Linked DNA regions of Pseudosulfitobacter pseudonitzschiae. The protein of the gene in region 1 interacts with the protein of each later gene in a pairwise test. Links are inferred from orthologs where the notes say so. Each region holds a gene or a part of one and is shown on either strand. Other genes may lie near its edges.

Region 1 (8,426 bases):
TGCCGCGCAGTGACGAGATGGCGGGCACCGACTGGGCGCAGGGCGTCGAAGTTGAACATCTGGCTGTGCATTACGAAGATGCGCTGGACGAGGCCGGCTTTTTCTTTCCCGAACATAAATCCGCCAGCATGCGCACCAACCTGCGCAATATGTGGAGCCGTATGCCCCTGACCCGCGCCGATGTGCAGATGTTGCACGGGGTGATGCGGCAGATGGTCCGATGGGCGCAAAAGCGGGGATGAAGGTTCTGGACCATCATGCAGCGCGGCCCTAGGTTGCGCCCAAAGACGAGGACCAGACAATGAGCGGCAAACGTAGCATTTTCGAAGAGGTCGCAAGCCCCGAGGTTGCGGCGCAAAACACACCGGCCAAAGGCGTGATCGACCGTGGACGTGGTGGCGCACGACGGGGCATTCGCATCTGGCTGATGATCCTGTTCGCGCTGGTGTTCATTATGATCGCTGTCGGCGGGCTGACACGGCTGACCGATAGCGGATTGTCGATCACCGAATGGAAACCGTTTACCGGTGCAATGCCGCCTCTGACGCAGGCGCATTGGGAAGAGGAATTTGCCAAATATCAGGCGATTGACCAGTTCCGCATCATGAACCAGTGGATGGACCTGTCGGATTTCAAAGCGATCTATTGGTGGGAGTGGGGCCATCGTCAGCTTGGCCGTGTGATCGGGCTGGTTTGGGCGGTGGGCTTTGGCTATTTCGCGGTGCGCCGTCAGGTGCCCGTGGGGTGGGGTAAACGGCTGTGGCTGGTGGGTCTGCTGGGCGGTGCCCAAGGCGCGATCGGCTGGTGGATGGTCGCCAGCGGTGTGACCCAAGGCGAAGGAGCAACCAGCGTCGCCAGCTACCGGCTTGCCACCCATCTGGGGCTGGCGTTTATCATTCTGGGTTTCCTGACGTGGTACATATTGCTGTTGGGCCGCACCGAGCGCGATCTGATGCAGGCACGCCGCAGCAAGGAGGCCAAGCTGTTCGGTCTGTCCACCGGCCTGCTGCACTTTGCGTTTCTGCAAATCCTGATCGGCGCGCTGGTGGCGGGCATTGACGCGGGCCGCAGTTATACCGATTGGCCGATGATGGGGGGGCAATGGTTTCCGCCCAACGCGTTTCCGGTCGAACCCATGTGGCGCAACATCTTTGAAAGCCCCGGGCTGGTGCAGTTCATCCACCGCATTGCGGGGTATCTTCTGGCTGCGTTTGGCGTGGTTGTATGGCTGCGCGGTCGGCGCAGCGCGCACCGGCGCACACGGTTTGCGTTCAACGCGGTTTTTGCAGCCCTTGCGTTGCAGATCGCCCTTGGCATCATCACCGTATTGTATGGCGCGCCGTGGCAAGTGGCGATCCTGCACCAAGGGCTTGCCGTGATCCTGTGGGTCTTGATCCTGCGGGCGCGATTCCTCACTGCTTACCCTATCCAATCCTCAATCCGTGAAGGCTGATTTACATGACCCTCTATGACGCGCTGATGGCATTCGACCGTGACACACAGGCTTTGGCCCAAGTGGCGGGACGTCTGGGCTGGGATCAGGAAACCATGATGCCACGCGGCGCCGCCGACCAACGGGGTGAGGAAATGGCCGCGATGGAGGCTGTTTTGCACGCACGCCGCACTGCTCCGCAAATGGGGGAATGGCTGGCTGGTATCGACGACAGCGCGCTGGACGCGGTGGGGCAAGCACAGATGCGCCACATCCGCCGCAGCCATGCCCGCGCCACCAAAGTACCCGCTGCATTGGCCACGAAACTGGCGCGGCTGACATCCGTGGCGCAGGGCAAATGGGCCGAAGCACGGGCCGAAAACGATTTTGCTGCCTTCGCTCCGGTGCTGGAAGAGGTCGTGGCCCTCAAGCGTGAGGAGGGCGCGGCACTGGCCGCAGGCGGCGATCTTTATGACGCGATGCTGCAAGACTATGAACCAGGCACCACCGGCGCCGAGATCGAGGCGATCTTTTCGGCCATGCGTCCGGCGCTGACCGATCTGCGCGCCGCTGTGCTGGACGCGGAAAAGCCCGTGGCGCTAAGCGGCACCTATGACGAAGGCGCGCAAATGAAGCTGAGCCGCCATCTGGCGCGCACCTTTGGATATGACATGCAGCGCGGCCGCGTGGACAAGGCGGTGCATCCGTTTAGCTCGGGCAGCGGCAACGATGTGCGCATTACCACACGCACCACGCCCACAGATCCGTTCAACTGCTTTTATTCGACCATCCACGAGGTCGGCCACGCGGCCTATGAACAGAACATCGACCAGGCCTATTTGCTGACACCGCTGGGCAGCGGTGCATCGATGGGCGTGCACGAAAGCCAAAGCCGTATCTACGAGAACCAGATCGGGCGCAGTCGCGCCTTTACAGGTTGGCTGTTCGGCCAGATGAAGGACGCCTTTGGGGATTTTGGCATCGCGGACGAGGATGCGTTTTACGGCTGCGTCAACAGTGTCAACAATGGCTATATCCGCACCGAAGCGGACGAGGTGCAGTATAACCTGCATGTCATGCTGCGGTTTGATCTGGAACGGGCGCTGATGTCGGGCAATCTGGCGGTTGCAGACCTTGAGGCTGCTTGGAACGACCGCTTCAAGGCCGACTTTGGCTATGCGGTCGACAAGGCCAGCAATGGCGTGTTGCAGGATGTGCATTGGTCGGTGGGGCTGTTCGGTTATTTTCCCACCTATTCGCTGGGCAATGTTTATGCGGGGTGTCTGAATCAGGCGTTGCGCACGGCAGTACCCGATCTGGACGACCATCTGGCCCAAGGCAACACCGTACCCGCCACCGACTGGCTGCGCGACAATGTTCAGGTGAACGGCGGCCTTTACGAGCCGCGCGTGACCATCACGATGGCCAGCGGCATGGAGCCGACCGAGGCCCCCTTGCTGGACTATCTCACAGCCAAGTTCAAAGGCATCTACAAGCTCTGAGGGCTTGCCGTCCTAGATCAATGCCATCCTCTCTGACCTTTCGGGGTCGGGGAAGGGGCGGTACAGGCCGAAATCGGCCAGCGCGACATGGTCATGTACCGCGCGATGCAGTGCTGCGACATCCTCGTCTTGCTGGCCGGACAGGCGAAAGGCCTGATCCAGTTGCTGCAAATCACGGACTTCGATTTCGAGCATGAAATCGCGGTGCCCGCCCGATGCAAGGTTCAGTTTGCGCCGCAACAATCGCCAGCCCTGAATCGCACCGGCGTTTTGCAGGTGCACCATCCAGTCATCCAGTGCCTTGGCAAAGGTCAGCGCCTTGGCGTCATGTTTCAGGTCGATCAGGCAGTGATAAAGGTTCATTCCGGTTCCCTTGGTCAATTTGCGGACAGAATGAACCAAACCGATTGCCAGCTGGTTAAGCAGACACCAAAGGCCGGCCACCAAAGCGCTGCGCGTTCTGCCGCAGCCGCCGGAAACGAAAACCGCGGCGGCCCTATTACTAGGCCGCCGCGATTATTAAGTCTTAATCCAGATGCTTATTGAGCGTCTGGCGCATCGTCTGGTGCCGAGGCGTCATCAATGATGTCCGCTGCATCGCCCTGATCGGCGATCCATGCAACGCTGACGACTTCTTCGTTTTTGCCGGTGTTGAACACCCGCACGCCGCCTGCGCTGCGTGACCGGAAGCTGATACCGTCGACCGGCACGCGGATCGACTGGCCCTTGGACGTAGCCAGCATGATCTGGTCGTCCATTTCGACAGGGAACGATGCCACGATCTGGCCGCCGCGCATGGCTTTGTCCATCGCGGTCACGCCCAAGCCGCCACGCCCGCGCACAGGGTAATCGTGGCTCGAGCTTAGTTTGCCCGCGCCTTGCGCCGTGATGGTCAGGATCAGGTTTTCTGCTGCTGACATCTCAACATAACGCTCGTTCGAGAAATTCGGATCGGCGGGGGCGTCTTCCTCGTCGGTTTCCTCATCAACAAGACCGGCCATTGCGCGGCGCATTTTCAGATAGGCGGTGCGTTCTTCCGACGTGGCATCAAAGTGGCGGATGATCGACATGGACACGACCGTGTCGTTCGCCCCCAGTCTGATCCCGCGCACACCGACCGAGGCGCGCGAGTTGAACACTCGTACGTCCGTCGCAGGAAAGCGGATCGCGCGGCCCGAGTTGGTGATCAGCATCACATCGTCGTCGTTCGACGCAATTCGTGCGTTGATCAACGTGGTGCCTTCGTGTTCGCCCTCGAACTTCATCGCGATCTTGCCGTTGCGCATGACGTTGGTGAAATCCGACAGTTTGTTGCGGCGCACGGTGCCTGCCGATGTGGCAAAGACCACCTGCAAATCGTCCCATTCTTTTTCGTCGCGGTCGACGGGCATGATCGCCGCAATCGAAACGCCGACAGGGATCGGCAGGATGTTGACGATCGCCTTGCCCTTGGACGTGCGGCTGCCCTGGGGCAGGCGCCATGTCTTGAGCTTGTAGGACATGCCGTCTGTGGTGAAGAACAGCAATTGCGTGTGGGTGTTGGCCACGAAGAGCGTGGTAATCACGTCCTCTTCCTTGGTCTGCATCCCCGACACGCCCTTGCCGCCGCGTTTCTGGCTGCGGAAATCGGCCAGCGGCGTGCGTTTGATATAGCCGCCCGAAGTGACCGTTACGACCATGTCTTCGCGCTCGATCAGGTCTTCGTCGTCCATATCACCGGACCAGTCGACAATCTCGGTGCGGCGCGGCACGGCGAACAATTCGCGCACCTCGCGCAGTTCGTCCGCGATGATGCCCATGATGCGGTCGCGGCTGCCAAGGATTTCAAGGTATTCCTTGATCTTGCCTGCCAGCTCTTCCAGTTCGTCCGTCACTTCCTTGACGCCGATCTGGGTCAGGCGCTGAAGGCGCAGTTCCAGAATGGCGCGGGCCTGAGTTTCGGACAGGTTATATGTGCCATCATCGTTGGCGGTGTGGGTCGGATCGTCGATCAGCGCGATGTAATCAAGGATCGACGCCGCAGGCCAGCGGCGCGTCATCAGCTTTTCACGCGCTTCGGCGGCATCGGCGGACGACCGGATGGTGGCCACGATTTCGTCGATGTTGGTAACGGCCACGGCCAGACCGCACAGGATATGGCTGCGTTCGCGGGCTTTGCGCAGCAGATACGCGGTGCGGCGGGCAACGACATCTTCGCGGAAATCGATAAAGCAGGTCAGGAACCGGCGCAGGGTCAACTGCTCGGGGCGACCCCCGTTCAGGGCCAGCATGTTGCAGCCGAAATAGACCTGCATGGGGGTAAAGCGGAACAACTGGTTCAGCACCACCTCGGCGGTGGCGTCGCGTTTCAGTTCGACCACGACACGCACACCGTTGCGGTCGGATTCGTCCTGAACATGCGCAATGCCTTCGATCCGCTTTTCGCGAGCGGCCTCGGCGATGCGTTCGATCATCGTCGCCTTGTTCACCTGATAGGGGATCTCGTCGATGACGATGGCAAAGCGGTCTTTGCGGATCTCTTCGACGCGGGTCTTGGCGCGGATCACGACGCTGCCGCGCCCCTCAAGGTATGCCTTGCGTGCGCCGGACCGGCCCAGCATCGTGCCGCCGGTGGGAAAGTCGGGGCCGGGGACATAGTCGATCAGTTGTTCCGACGTCAGGTCGGGGTCTTTGATCAGTGCCAGTGTGGCATCGACGACTTCACCCAGATTGTGCGGCGGGATGTTGGTCGCCATGCCGACGGCAATGCCGCCCGCGCCGTTGACCAGCATGTTGGGGAAACGCGCAGGCAGAACCGTCGGTTCTTTTTGCTTGCCGTCATAGTTGTCCTGATAATCGACGGTATCCTTGTCGATATCCGCCAGCAGATAGGCCGCAGGCTTGTCCATGCGCACTTCGGTATAGCGCATCGCGGCGGCGTTATCGCCGTCCATCGAGCCAAAGTTGCCCTGACCGTCCAGCAGCGGCAGCGACATCGAAAAATCCTGCGCCATCCGTACCAGCGCGTCATAGATCGCGGAATCGCCATGCGGGTGGTACTGGCCCATCACATCGCCCACGGGACGCGCGGATTTGCGATAGGATTTGTCGTGGGTGTTGCCGGTTTCGTGCATCGCAAACAGGATGCGCCGGTGTACCGGTTTCAGCCCGTCGCGCAGATCGGGGATCGCGCGGCTAACGATAACCGACATGGCATAATCCAGATAGGATGTGCGCATCTCGTGTTCGATGGTGACCGTGGGCCCGGAATAGGTGGGCCGCTCTGGCGGCATTTCATCATTGTTCTCAGGTGTTTCTGGCGTGTCGTTCACGTGGCTGCCCGTCTTTTTCTGAGTGTCTATATGTTGTGAGAAACCCTATCAGATGCAGCATATAAGGTGCAATGGCAGCCGGTCCCGCAGCGTTGGCAGCACAGCGAGTAGATTGCCAACACATTGTTTTTATTGAAAAGTAATCTGACTGTGGCAGGATAAAAGAAAAGCAGCATGAAAGGTGCGCAAATGCAGGTCTCGGAAACAGAAATGATGTTGAAGGGCTATGGCCTGACCACGGCCGAATTTTTCTATCACATGCCCGACTATGTCCATGTGCTGAACAGCTATACATGGCAGGATTACGACACAGCGCCCGACCATCCGCGATTGTTCGAATTTGTCGAATTCTGGCAGCGCGAAATCGAGGGGCCGTTACATTCTGTGCGTTTTATCCACCGAAAGCTGATTGCGCCGGGGGAATGGCGCAATCAGGTGGGTGAATTCCGCATTCACTAGCGCGCGGGCCTAGCCCGAGCAGCTGGCCCCGCCCAGAACGCAGAATTTGGCGCAATGGGGGTGGTTCAGCGCCACGGGGACTTCGGCCTGTTGTAACGTGCTGCCCAGTTCGAATTCGGGGGCATATGGCAACAGGGTGCAGGCCAGTACCGCAGGGCGTTCGGCGCCCTTGCGTTTGACCACCATGCGCGACGAGGCGCACATGACCGCGTCGGGGGATTTGTTCAGAATACCCCAGCACGCAGTTGTGATTTCGGGCACTTCGACTGTTTCGTCCATTTCAGGGAAAAGTACAGTCATCGCAGGGTTGTACGCGTCGATATTAAAGCCATAATGCGCGAAGAATCCGGCATAACCTGCGCGCGATGTCGCTTCGTCTTCTTCGAAAATCGACCGGCCCGCAACCGCCATGCGGAACCCGTGGTCGCGCAGCCATTCCATGCCCTTTAGCGTCTTGTCAAAGCTGCCTTTGCCCCGTTCTGCATCGTGCAGATCGGCGCGGTGGTGATCGACCGAAACCCGCAAAGTCAGCTTGTCGGGGTAATCGGCGTTCAGCCGTACCAGCCCGTCCTGCATCTTTTTGCGCATCATCGGGCGCATCGCATTGGTCAGGATCAGCACATTGTAACCGCGTTCCAGCGCGGCCTGCGTGATGTCGATCATCGCGGGGTTCATGAACGGTTCGCCGCCGGTAAAGCCGATTTCTGTCACTGGCCAAGCGCGGTCGGACAATTGGTCGAGATAGTCGCGCACTTCACCGGCAGTGATGTAGACCAGCGCGTCATTGGTGGGGCTGCTTTCGATATAGCAGTTCGCACATTCGATGTTGCACAGGGTGCCGGTGTTGAACCACAGCGTTTCGGGGTGCGACAGGGCGACGGTTGCACGCTCTTCGCCCTTGGCCGTGCGCGCGGGGTTCTGAAATTTACCCGCATTGCCGCCTTGCTGTGCATCTACGATGTCTTTCATCTTGGCGAGTCCTCCGGTCTTTGCCTGTGTTTCATTTGTGGTAGGGTACCCGCAAAGACAAGAACAGCCGCAGCACTTGCCCTGACACTATTGTGATTGGGCGCAAATTGCGTCATGTTTGCGCTAACACAGAGAGAAACAAGGGCTTACAGCATGGTTTCGCGCGTCATTCCGGTCGATACTTTTGATCTGGTCATTTTCGGGGGCACAGGTGATCTGGCCCGTCGCAAGATCCTGCCGGGCCTGTTCCGGCGGTTCTGTGCAGGGCAAATGCCCGAGGATGCGCGGGTGATCGGTGCCGCGCGTGCCGAGATGTCTGCGGACGAATACCGCAGCTTTGTTGCCGATGCGATTCGGGAATTTGGCGGTGGCAAATCCTGTGACGACGGCACGCTTGAAGCGTTTCAGGCGCGGCTGGAATATGTGACGGTTGACGCAATGGGCGATGACGGCTGGCCCGAGATGGTCAAGCTGATGGATGGGCGCGACGTGGTGCGGGCCTATTATTTCTCGGTTGCGCCCAGTCTGTTTGGCGATCTGGCGTCACGGCTGCACAAATGGGAACTGACCAACGATCAGACGCGGATTGTGGTTGAAAAACCCTTTGGTCGCGATTTGGTCACCGCCAAGGCGCTGAACGCGTCGCTGGCCGAACACTTTGACGAAAGCCAGATTTACCGGATTGACCATTATCTGGGCAAAGAGACGGTGCAGAACCTGATGGCCGTGCGCTTTGGCAACATGCTGTTCGAG
Region 2 (8,230 bases), 1.6 Mb from region 1 along the record:
CCACAGTGGACGCATCAGCGTTATAGATCGCGGGCCCGCAGCCGATAGTGACCTTGGTCAAAAGGTCCATGTCTGGCGTCATGCCACATTTGTTCTTCAGATCATCCGCGTACTGCGCGATCAGGTCGTCACGTTTTCCCATAGTCAGTCTCCTACCTTGGTATTGGCCGCAAAACCGGCCTTGGATAAAAGTCTAAGGGCTATCCGTGCCGCAAAAAAGGAAAAATTTTCACAAAGTTCCCCCTCTGCGCGCGCATACAGACCCAATTCCAAGTGTGCTTACCGTTAAAGCTGACTGTTTGGCGTGCATAAGGCACAACTGCGCCCCGCCGTGTCACCAAGGCGGACTGCACATGCCGCAGGGTGTCAAAAGTTCCGCGATACCCGAACCGAATACAGACAATCGGGCGCGTGCCATGCTGCGCCAGCACGCCCCCTGATTGATCAGAAATCCAGATTTTCTACGTTCAGCGCGTTTTGCTGGATGAACTCGCGGCGCGGTTCGACCACGTCACCCATCAGCTTGGTGAACAGGTCGTCAGCCTCGGCCATGTCCTCGACACGCACTTGCAACAGCGTCCGCGCATCCGGGTCCAGCGTGGTTTCCCACAGCTGGTCGGGGTTCATTTCACCCAAACCCTTGTAGCGTTGCAGCGACAGACCCTTTTCGCCCTCGGCCAGAACGGCGTCGAGCAGGTCCATCGGCCCATAGATCATCTGGCTGCGGTCCTTACGCACCAACTGTGCAGGCATGTTGTAGACATCTTGCAGGTGCTGCGTGAACGTGCCGGTCTTGCGAGCCTCGCCGCCGCGCAGAATGCGACCGTCCAGCGTGCGCACCTCTTCGACGCCGCGCAGGATACGGGCCAGACGCACGCCGTGGTCCTGAGTGATGCGCCCCTGCCAGCCTTTTTCGTATTCCAGCGCGATCAGGTTCAGACGCTCGGCCACCCTGTCGGCGACACCTTGCAGGTCACGCTCGACCGCACCTTCGGAAAACGCACCGGCAATTGCCGCCTGTTCCAGAATGTGACGCGGATAATGCGTTGGAAACGCTTCCAGTACACGGCGCATCTGGCGGGCGTGATCGACAACACGGGCCAGATCGGCGCCGCTGATTTCCTCGCCGTTGCCCTGACGCAGCATGGCGCCGTCGATGCCCTGATTGATCAGGTATTCTTCCATCGCAGTCTGATCCTTGAGGTAAACCTCGGACTTGCCACGCGACACTTTGTACAGCGGCGGTTGCGCGATGTAGAGATAACCGCGTTCGATCAACTCGGGCATCTGCCGGTAAAAGAACGTCAGCAACAGCGTGCGGATGTGTGCGCCGTCAACGTCCGCATCGGTCATGATGACAATTTTATGATAGCGCAGCTTGTCGATATTGAACTCGTCACGGCCAATGCCGGTGCCAAGCGCCATCACAAGGTTGCCGATCTCCTGACTGCCCAGCATCCGGTCGAACCGCGCGCGTTCCACGTTCAGGATTTTACCCTTCAGCGGCAAAATCGCCTGTGTCTGGCGGTCACGGCCCGTCTGTGCAGACCCTCCGGCGCTGTCACCCTCGACAAGAAAGACTTCGGTTTTGGACGGGTCTTTTTCCGAGCAATCCTTGAGCTTACCCGCCAGAAAGTTCACATCCATCGCTGTTTTGCGCCGCGTCAGATCACGCGCTTTGCGGGCGGCCTCGCGGGCCAAAGCGGCTTCGATGATTTTGCCGACGATAATCTTGGCTTGCAGCGGGTTTTCTTCGAACCACTCTGCCAGCTTTTCGTTCACCAGACTCTCGACAGCAGGCCGCACTTCGGAACTGACCAGCTTGTCCTTGGTCTGGGACGAAAACTTTGGATCGGGCACTTTGACAGACAGCACACAGGTCAGACCTTCGCGCGCGTCATCGCCTGTGAACGAAACCTTTTCCTTTTTCGCGATCCCGCTGGACTGGGCGTAATTGTTGATTGTCCGCGTCAGCGCACCCCGAAAGCCCGCCATATGGGTGCCACCATCCCGCTGGGGGATGTTGTTGGTAAAGGGCAGGACGTTCTCGTGATAGCTGTCGTTCCACCACATCGCGACCTCGACGCCGATTTCGTCACGCTCTCCCGAGATGAAAATCGGATCTTCCATGATCGACGATTTCGACCGGTCAAGGTATTTGACGAACTCCTTGACGCCGCCCTCGTAGAACAGTTCGGACCGCAGGGGTTCTGCGGGGCGTTCATCCGTCAGAATGATCCGCACGCCTGAGTTCAGGAACGCCAGCTCGCGCAGGCGCTTTTCCAATGTTTCGAACGAATATTCCAGATTCGAGAATGTGGTGGTCGAGGCGAGAAAGCGCACTTCGGTGCCGGTTTTGCCGTTGGAGTCGCCAACAACTTCAAGATGCTTGGCAGTGTAGCCGCCTTCGAACCGCGCGATGTGCTCTTTGCCCTCGCGCCAGATGCGCAATTCCAGCCAGTCGCTGAGCGCGTTCACAACCGAGACGCCAACGCCGTGCAAACCGCCCGATACCTTGTAGCTGTTGCTGTCGAATTTGCCGCCCGCATGCAGCTGGGTCATGATGACCTCGGCAGCTGAAACGCCTTCTTCCTCGTGAATACCTACAGGAATCCCGCGCCCGTTGTCGCTGACCGAAACCGAGGAATCTTCGTGGATTGTGACAGTCACTGCGTCGGCATGACCGGCCAGCGCCTCGTCAATGCCGTTGTCCACGACCTCGTAGACCATGTGGTGCAAACCCGACCCGTCGTCAGTGTCACCGATATACATGCCAGGCCGTTTGCGGACAGCATCCAAGCCCTTGAGAACTTTGATGGAATCCGCGCCATACTCTTGTGGCGCCTGCTCGTTTTCGGACATGCCGTTTCACCCTATATTTTTTGTTATTTTATACTGTTTTTGCAGGGGGATGTCACGCAATCGAGACAAGTTTCTGACCTAGACAAAGGGCAGGGCCAACCCCACCAGAATCAGCAGCGCACCGGCCCCGATATTGATTCGCCGCAGGGCGCCCGAGGTGGTGATAAACGTCCGCACACGCCCGACAAAAGCAGCCATCGTCAGATTGCCGACAAGCGGGATCAGAACCGATGCACCGACGATCAAAAGCACGTCGACCCACGTCACCGCGCGCAGATCGAAAAAGCCGGGCAAGACGCCCATGTAGAACAACACCGCCTTTGGGTTGCCCAGAATCGCAAGGATACCGGCCAGAAATCCGGCCATCATGCCGGGGCGGGTCAGGCGGCTGTCAGCGCTGATGGCAGCATCGGCATGGCGGATCAGCATGGCCCCCATGACGACGAACACGCCGCAGGCAATCCACCGCAGCACCAGCATAAAAGTGTCGAACACCGACAATATCCAAGAGATGCCCAGAATCGCGACCAACGGCCAGACGATATCGCCAATCGCTACGCCAAGCGCTAGCGGCCAAGCAGCGCTAAACCCGCCTGACAGGCCGCGTGCCATTAACGCCAGCCACACCGGACCCGGCGTCAGGAACAGGATCAACAGCGCGCTGCAATACAGCAACAGGTCGGACCACTGAAGCGTCATGTCACTGCCTCTACATGCGAAGCGCCATCCGCTTCGGTCACATTCAAATACTGCGCCCGCGCGCCCAGCGCATCAAACAGATTGCGGTCTGTGCCTGTCATCCAAGCCTGCGCACCCAGCGCCACGATTTCGTCATACAGCGCCGCGCGCCGGTCCGCGTCCAGATGGGCTGCAACCTCGTCCAGCAGCAACAGCGGTGGTGCGCCAAAGCTTTGTGCCAATGCCCGCGCATTCGCAAGGATCAGTGACACCAGCAGCGCCTTTTGCTCGCCGGTGGAGCAATCTCGGGCAGGCACGTCCTTGGCGGCATAGGTACCGATCAGATCGGCACGGTGCGGCCCGATCAGCGTGCGCCCTGCCGCCAGATCGCGTTTGCGACCCTCGGCCAATGCTGTGCGCAAATCGGCCTGGGTCGTGGGCAGGGGGACATCGGCGTGGGTCAACTCCAGATCTGCCGTGGGAAAGGCCGTCTGCGCGTCCTGCTGGGCGCTGTGCAGCTCGGACAAGGTCGTCAACCGGTTGGCGTGGATCGCCGCACCGGCCTGCGCCATCTGTGCCTCAAGTGCGCCGTACCACGCAGGATCGCGCACCATGTCTTTCAGCAGCCGGTTGCGTTCCCGCATCGCCTTTTCATAGGACAGCGACAGCTCCGCATGACCGGGCTCAAAACTCAGCGTCATCCGGTCCAGAAACCGCCGCCGCCCTTCCGCACCTTCGATCCACAGCCGGTCCATCGCTGGGATCAGCCACAGCACCCGTGCTACCCGCCCCAGCGCCACCTGAGCTGCCGCCTTGCCGTCAATCCGCACCTGCCGCGCGGCGCCTGCCTCTGATGTGATGTCAATCTCGTGAACCTGCCGCAGCGATGTCAGTACGCCAGAGATCTTCCAACCCAGCGCCTCCGGCCGTCGCGTCATATCCTCGGCGCTTGACCTGCGCAAACCGCGACCGGGCGAAAACAATGACACCGCTTCCAGAATGTTGGTCTTGCCTGCACCATTGGGTCCAAAGATCGCAACCGGGCGCGGGTCCACCGAAATTCGCGCCATGCGGTGCGACCTGAAATGGGAAACGGTCAATGCAGAAAGGGACAGCGTCACAACTGTCCCTTTCTTTTGGCCTGAAATATCCCCGCCGGAGGCAAGAAAACTCTTAAACGCGCATCGGCATGACGACATAGACAGCCGACATGTCATTGCCTTCACGCATCAACGTCGGGTCGCCTGACGAGTTGAACATGAACACAGCGTTTTCGCGGTCCACCTGGCTGGCGATCTCCAGCAGGTATTTGGCGTTAAAGCCGATTTCCAGCCGCTCGTCATTGTACGACACCGCCAATTCCTCTTCGGCGGCACCGCTGTCGGGGGCGTTCACCGACAGGATCAAACGATCTTCGTCCAGTTGCAGTTTTACCGCGCGCGAGCGTTCTGATGACACGGTCGCAACGCGGTCTACAGCGCGGGCAAAGTCGCTGGCGTCTACTTCCAGCTTGCGGGTGTTGCCCTGCGGAATAACGCGGGTGTAATCAGGGAATGTGCCGTCGATCACCTTCGACGTCAGCGTGATTTCCGGCGTGGCAAAGCGCACTTTGGTTTCTGACACCGACACGGCAATCTTCATCTCGTCATCATCCAGAAGCTTGCGCAACTCGCCTACGGTTTTACGTGGAACAATGACGCCGGGCATATCTTCGGCCCCTGCGGGCAGATCGGTGTCGATCCGCGCCAGACGGTGGCCATCTGTCGCGACACAGCGCAGCACCTTGCCGTCTTCGCCGGTGGACACGTGCATGTAGACACCGTTCAGATAGTACCGGGTTTCTTCAGTCGAAATGGCGAATTTGGATTTGTCGAAAAGGCGGCGCAGCTTGGCCGCCTCGATCGAGAAGTTCGACGCATATTCCGACGAGGCCATGACTGGAAAGTCTTCCTTGGGCAGCGTCGCCAGCGAAAAGTTCGACCGGCCCGCTTCCACTGTCAGACGACCGGCGGCGGCGTCGGCGGTCAGGGTGACCAACGCACCATCGGGCAGTTTGCGCACGATTTCATGCAGCGTGGTGGCGGACACGGTGGTGGCACCCGCGCGTTCGACCTGTGCTGGGGCCTTGTCCACCACTTCGATATCCAGATCGGTGGCGCGGAACATCACGTCAGATCCTTCGGCCTCGATCAACACGTTGGCGAGGATCGGGATCGTGTTGCGGCGTTCGACCACAGACTGGGCCTGGCTCACGGCTTTGAGCAACGCGGCCCGTTCAATACTGATTTTCATCTGTCCCTCTCCAATCGGACCACCGGGACGGGCAAACTACCCTATACCGGCACATTCTCAAGCTTTTTGTTTGTTGTCGGCTGGATTGCAGGAAGGGTCAAGCGTGGCAGGTGGATTGCATCCGTTCCAAACACAAACGGCACCCGAAAAGGGTGCCGTGTTGTACAGGTGACGCAGGTTTACGCTTCGAGCGCGCGGCGCAGCAGTTCAAGATCTTCAGCGATTTGCCCGTCCTGCACTTTCAGCTCTTCGATACGGCGCACGCCGTGCATGACGGTGGTGTGGTCGCGACCCCCGAACCGGCGGCCAATCTCGGGCAATGACCGGCTGGTCATATGTTTGGACAGATACATGGCCACCTGACGCGGCCGCGCATAGCTGCGCAGACGTTTGGGGCCGATCATATCCGACAGACGGATGTTGTAGTGTTCGGAAACACGGCGCTGGATTTCTTCGATGGTGATCTTGCGCTCGGACGCGCGCAGCACGTCGGCCAGACAGTCTTGGGTCAGATCCATGTCGATTTCGCGGCCCACAAGCGAGGCAAAGGCGAACAGACGGGTCAGCGCACCCTCGAGAACACGCACATTGGTCGAAATGCGGTGGGCAAGAAATTCCAGCACGCCGGGGGCTATGGTCAGACCGGGATAGTTGCGGCCCTGTTGTTCGACCTTGCTTTGCAGGATGCCCAAGCGCAGTTCGTAGTCTGTGGGGTGCAGGTCGACGACCAGACCACATTGCAGACGCGATTTGACGCGATCCTCAAGATCCTTGATTTCGCCGGGGGCGCGGTCAGCCGAGATGATGATCTGGCGGTTCTGGTCTACCAGTGCATTAAAGGTGTGAAAAAACTCTTCCTGCGTCGAATCCTTGCCAGCGATGAATTGAACATCATCCACCATCAACACATCGACATTGCGAAAGATTTCTTTGAAATCCATCATCTTGCGATCACGCAGCGCCTGAACAAACCGGTACATGAACTGTTCGGCGGACAAGTACAGCACAGACAGATCGGGGCGTGTTTGTTGCAGTTCCCATGCGATCGCGTGCATCAGGTGTGTTTTGCCCAGACCCACGCCGCCATACAGAAACAGCGGGTTGAACGTAACAGGGCCACCTTCGGCCACGCGTTTGGCGGCGGCATGGGCCAGTTCGTTGGGCTTGCCCACGACAAAGCTGTCAAAGGTGAAACGACGGTCCAGTGGTGCTGTGTTCAGCGCCGAGGAAGGTGCGACCTTGGCTGGGGCGGCGGCAGGCTTGGCAGGCGTTGAACGTGGTTTTTCGGACATATTGGCAGCGACGGTAAAGTTTAGCCGGTTTACGCTGGCATTCTCATGGCGCAGTTCGTGCAAAATCAGATCTGCAAAGTTCTGGCTGACATAATTGCCCATGAAGTTGGTCGGCACGTTGAATGTGGCAATGCCATCTTCAAGTTGCTGGAATTCCAGCGGCTCGATCCAAGTTGTGAAATTGTTCTGTCCCACGGTTTTGAGCAGCCGTTGTCTCAGCTGTCCCCATTTTTCTTGTGTCATTCTTTTATTCCCCAAGCCTTTCCGCTGTCCCCACCAAGCGCAATATGCACTCGGCCGCCTAATACTTCCCACGACACGCTCACATCATTCCGTGTCCCGACGGAAACAGATGCGACTTGCGTCGTCTTCGATCAGAAAACAGACTACGTCCGTGGGTGCCACGTAGGACCCCCAGAACGACGTGCGTCATTCCAAATATTGATGCGACAGGTGGCGCCAAAAAATCGGCATTCCACAGACACCATTCAGTCTTTGTCCAACTGTCCGGCCGGCAAACAAACCCTTTATAGTGCGGCAGCACGCGGGTCTGAGTGTCCTGTCCCCCCAGGCGAAGTGAATCGCTGGAACCTTGGTAGCAACTTCGTCAGCGACGCGGCAACAGAACTTAAATGTTGACTCGGGCTTTTGTGAAAAAGAATCTACGGGCCTTATTTTGAAGGCTCAAAAAACAAACGGCACCGCCTGAGCGATGCCGTTGCAAAACCGTCATAATTTTGTGTCTTGGCTTACGCCAGCGATTTAACGCGCGACGACAACCGTGACATTTTCCGCGAAGCGGTGTTTTTGTGATAGACACCCTTGGTGACGCCACGCATCAGTTCGGGCTGTGCAACGCGCAGTGCAGATTCGGCTGCGGCCTTGTCACCGGAAGCAATCGCTTCCTCGACTTTGCGCAGATATGTACGAATCCGCGAGCGGCGTGCTTTGTTGATTGCGAAACGTTTTTCGTTTTGACGGGCCCGTTTCTTGGCCTGAGGCGTATTTGCCATGTTTATCTCGTCCCAATGATTGGTGCGGTAGTTTAAGAACAGCCAAAAGCTGCGGTGAAGCCGCGTCTTTAGGCGCGCGGCCCGCCCGAGTCA

What was found.
Region 2: the proteins of gyrA (region 1) and gyrB interact in binary tests that used the Escherichia coli proteins (3 or more experiments, as listed by UniProt). The link is inferred for Pseudosulfitobacter pseudonitzschiae from one-to-one orthologs.

The regions. Positions count from the first base shown.
Region 1 is NZ_CP022415.1:1,623,004-1,631,429, reverse strand. What follows is about bases 3,274-6,566. They hold gyrA (DNA gyrase subunit A), read right to left. Parts: upstream 6,207-6,566; coding sequence 3,474-6,206; downstream 3,274-3,473. Other genes in these bases: SULPSESMR1_RS07910 (usg protein), read left to right, coding at 6,435-6,566; SULPSESMR1_RS07920 (DUF6614 family protein), read right to left, coding at 3,274-3,297. Also shown: SULPSESMR1_RS07935 (RNA methyltransferase), read left to right, coding at 1-242; ctaA (heme A synthase), read left to right, coding at 302-1,453; SULPSESMR1_RS07925 (carboxypeptidase M32), read left to right, coding at 1,459-2,934; more of SULPSESMR1_RS07920, read right to left, coding at 2,947-3,273; more of SULPSESMR1_RS07910, read left to right, coding at 6,567-6,704; SULPSESMR1_RS07905 (radical SAM protein), read right to left, coding at 6,714-7,673; zwf (glucose-6-phosphate dehydrogenase), read left to right, coding at 7,827-8,426. UniProt on the Escherichia coli protein: A type II topoisomerase that negatively supercoils closed circular double-stranded (ds) DNA in an ATP-dependent manner to maintain chromosomes in an underwound state.
Region 2 is NZ_CP022415.1:3,236,089-3,244,318, forward strand. Bases 154-3,250 are described here. They hold gyrB (DNA topoisomerase (ATP-hydrolyzing) subunit B), read right to left. Parts: upstream 2,863-3,250; coding sequence 445-2,862; downstream 154-444. Other genes in these bases: SULPSESMR1_RS15950 (LysE family translocator), read right to left, coding at 2,941-3,250. In the rest of the region: SULPSESMR1_RS15940 (DUF2853 family protein), read right to left, coding at 1-142; more of SULPSESMR1_RS15950, read right to left, coding at 3,251-3,561; DNA replication/repair protein RecF, read right to left, coding at 3,558-4,610; dnaN (DNA polymerase III subunit beta), read right to left, coding at 4,714-5,832; chromosomal replication initiator protein DnaA, read right to left, coding at 6,012-7,367; rpsT (30S ribosomal protein S20), read right to left, coding at 7,874-8,137. UniProt on the Escherichia coli protein: DNA gyrase negatively supercoils closed circular double-stranded DNA in an ATP-dependent manner to maintain chromosomes in an underwound state.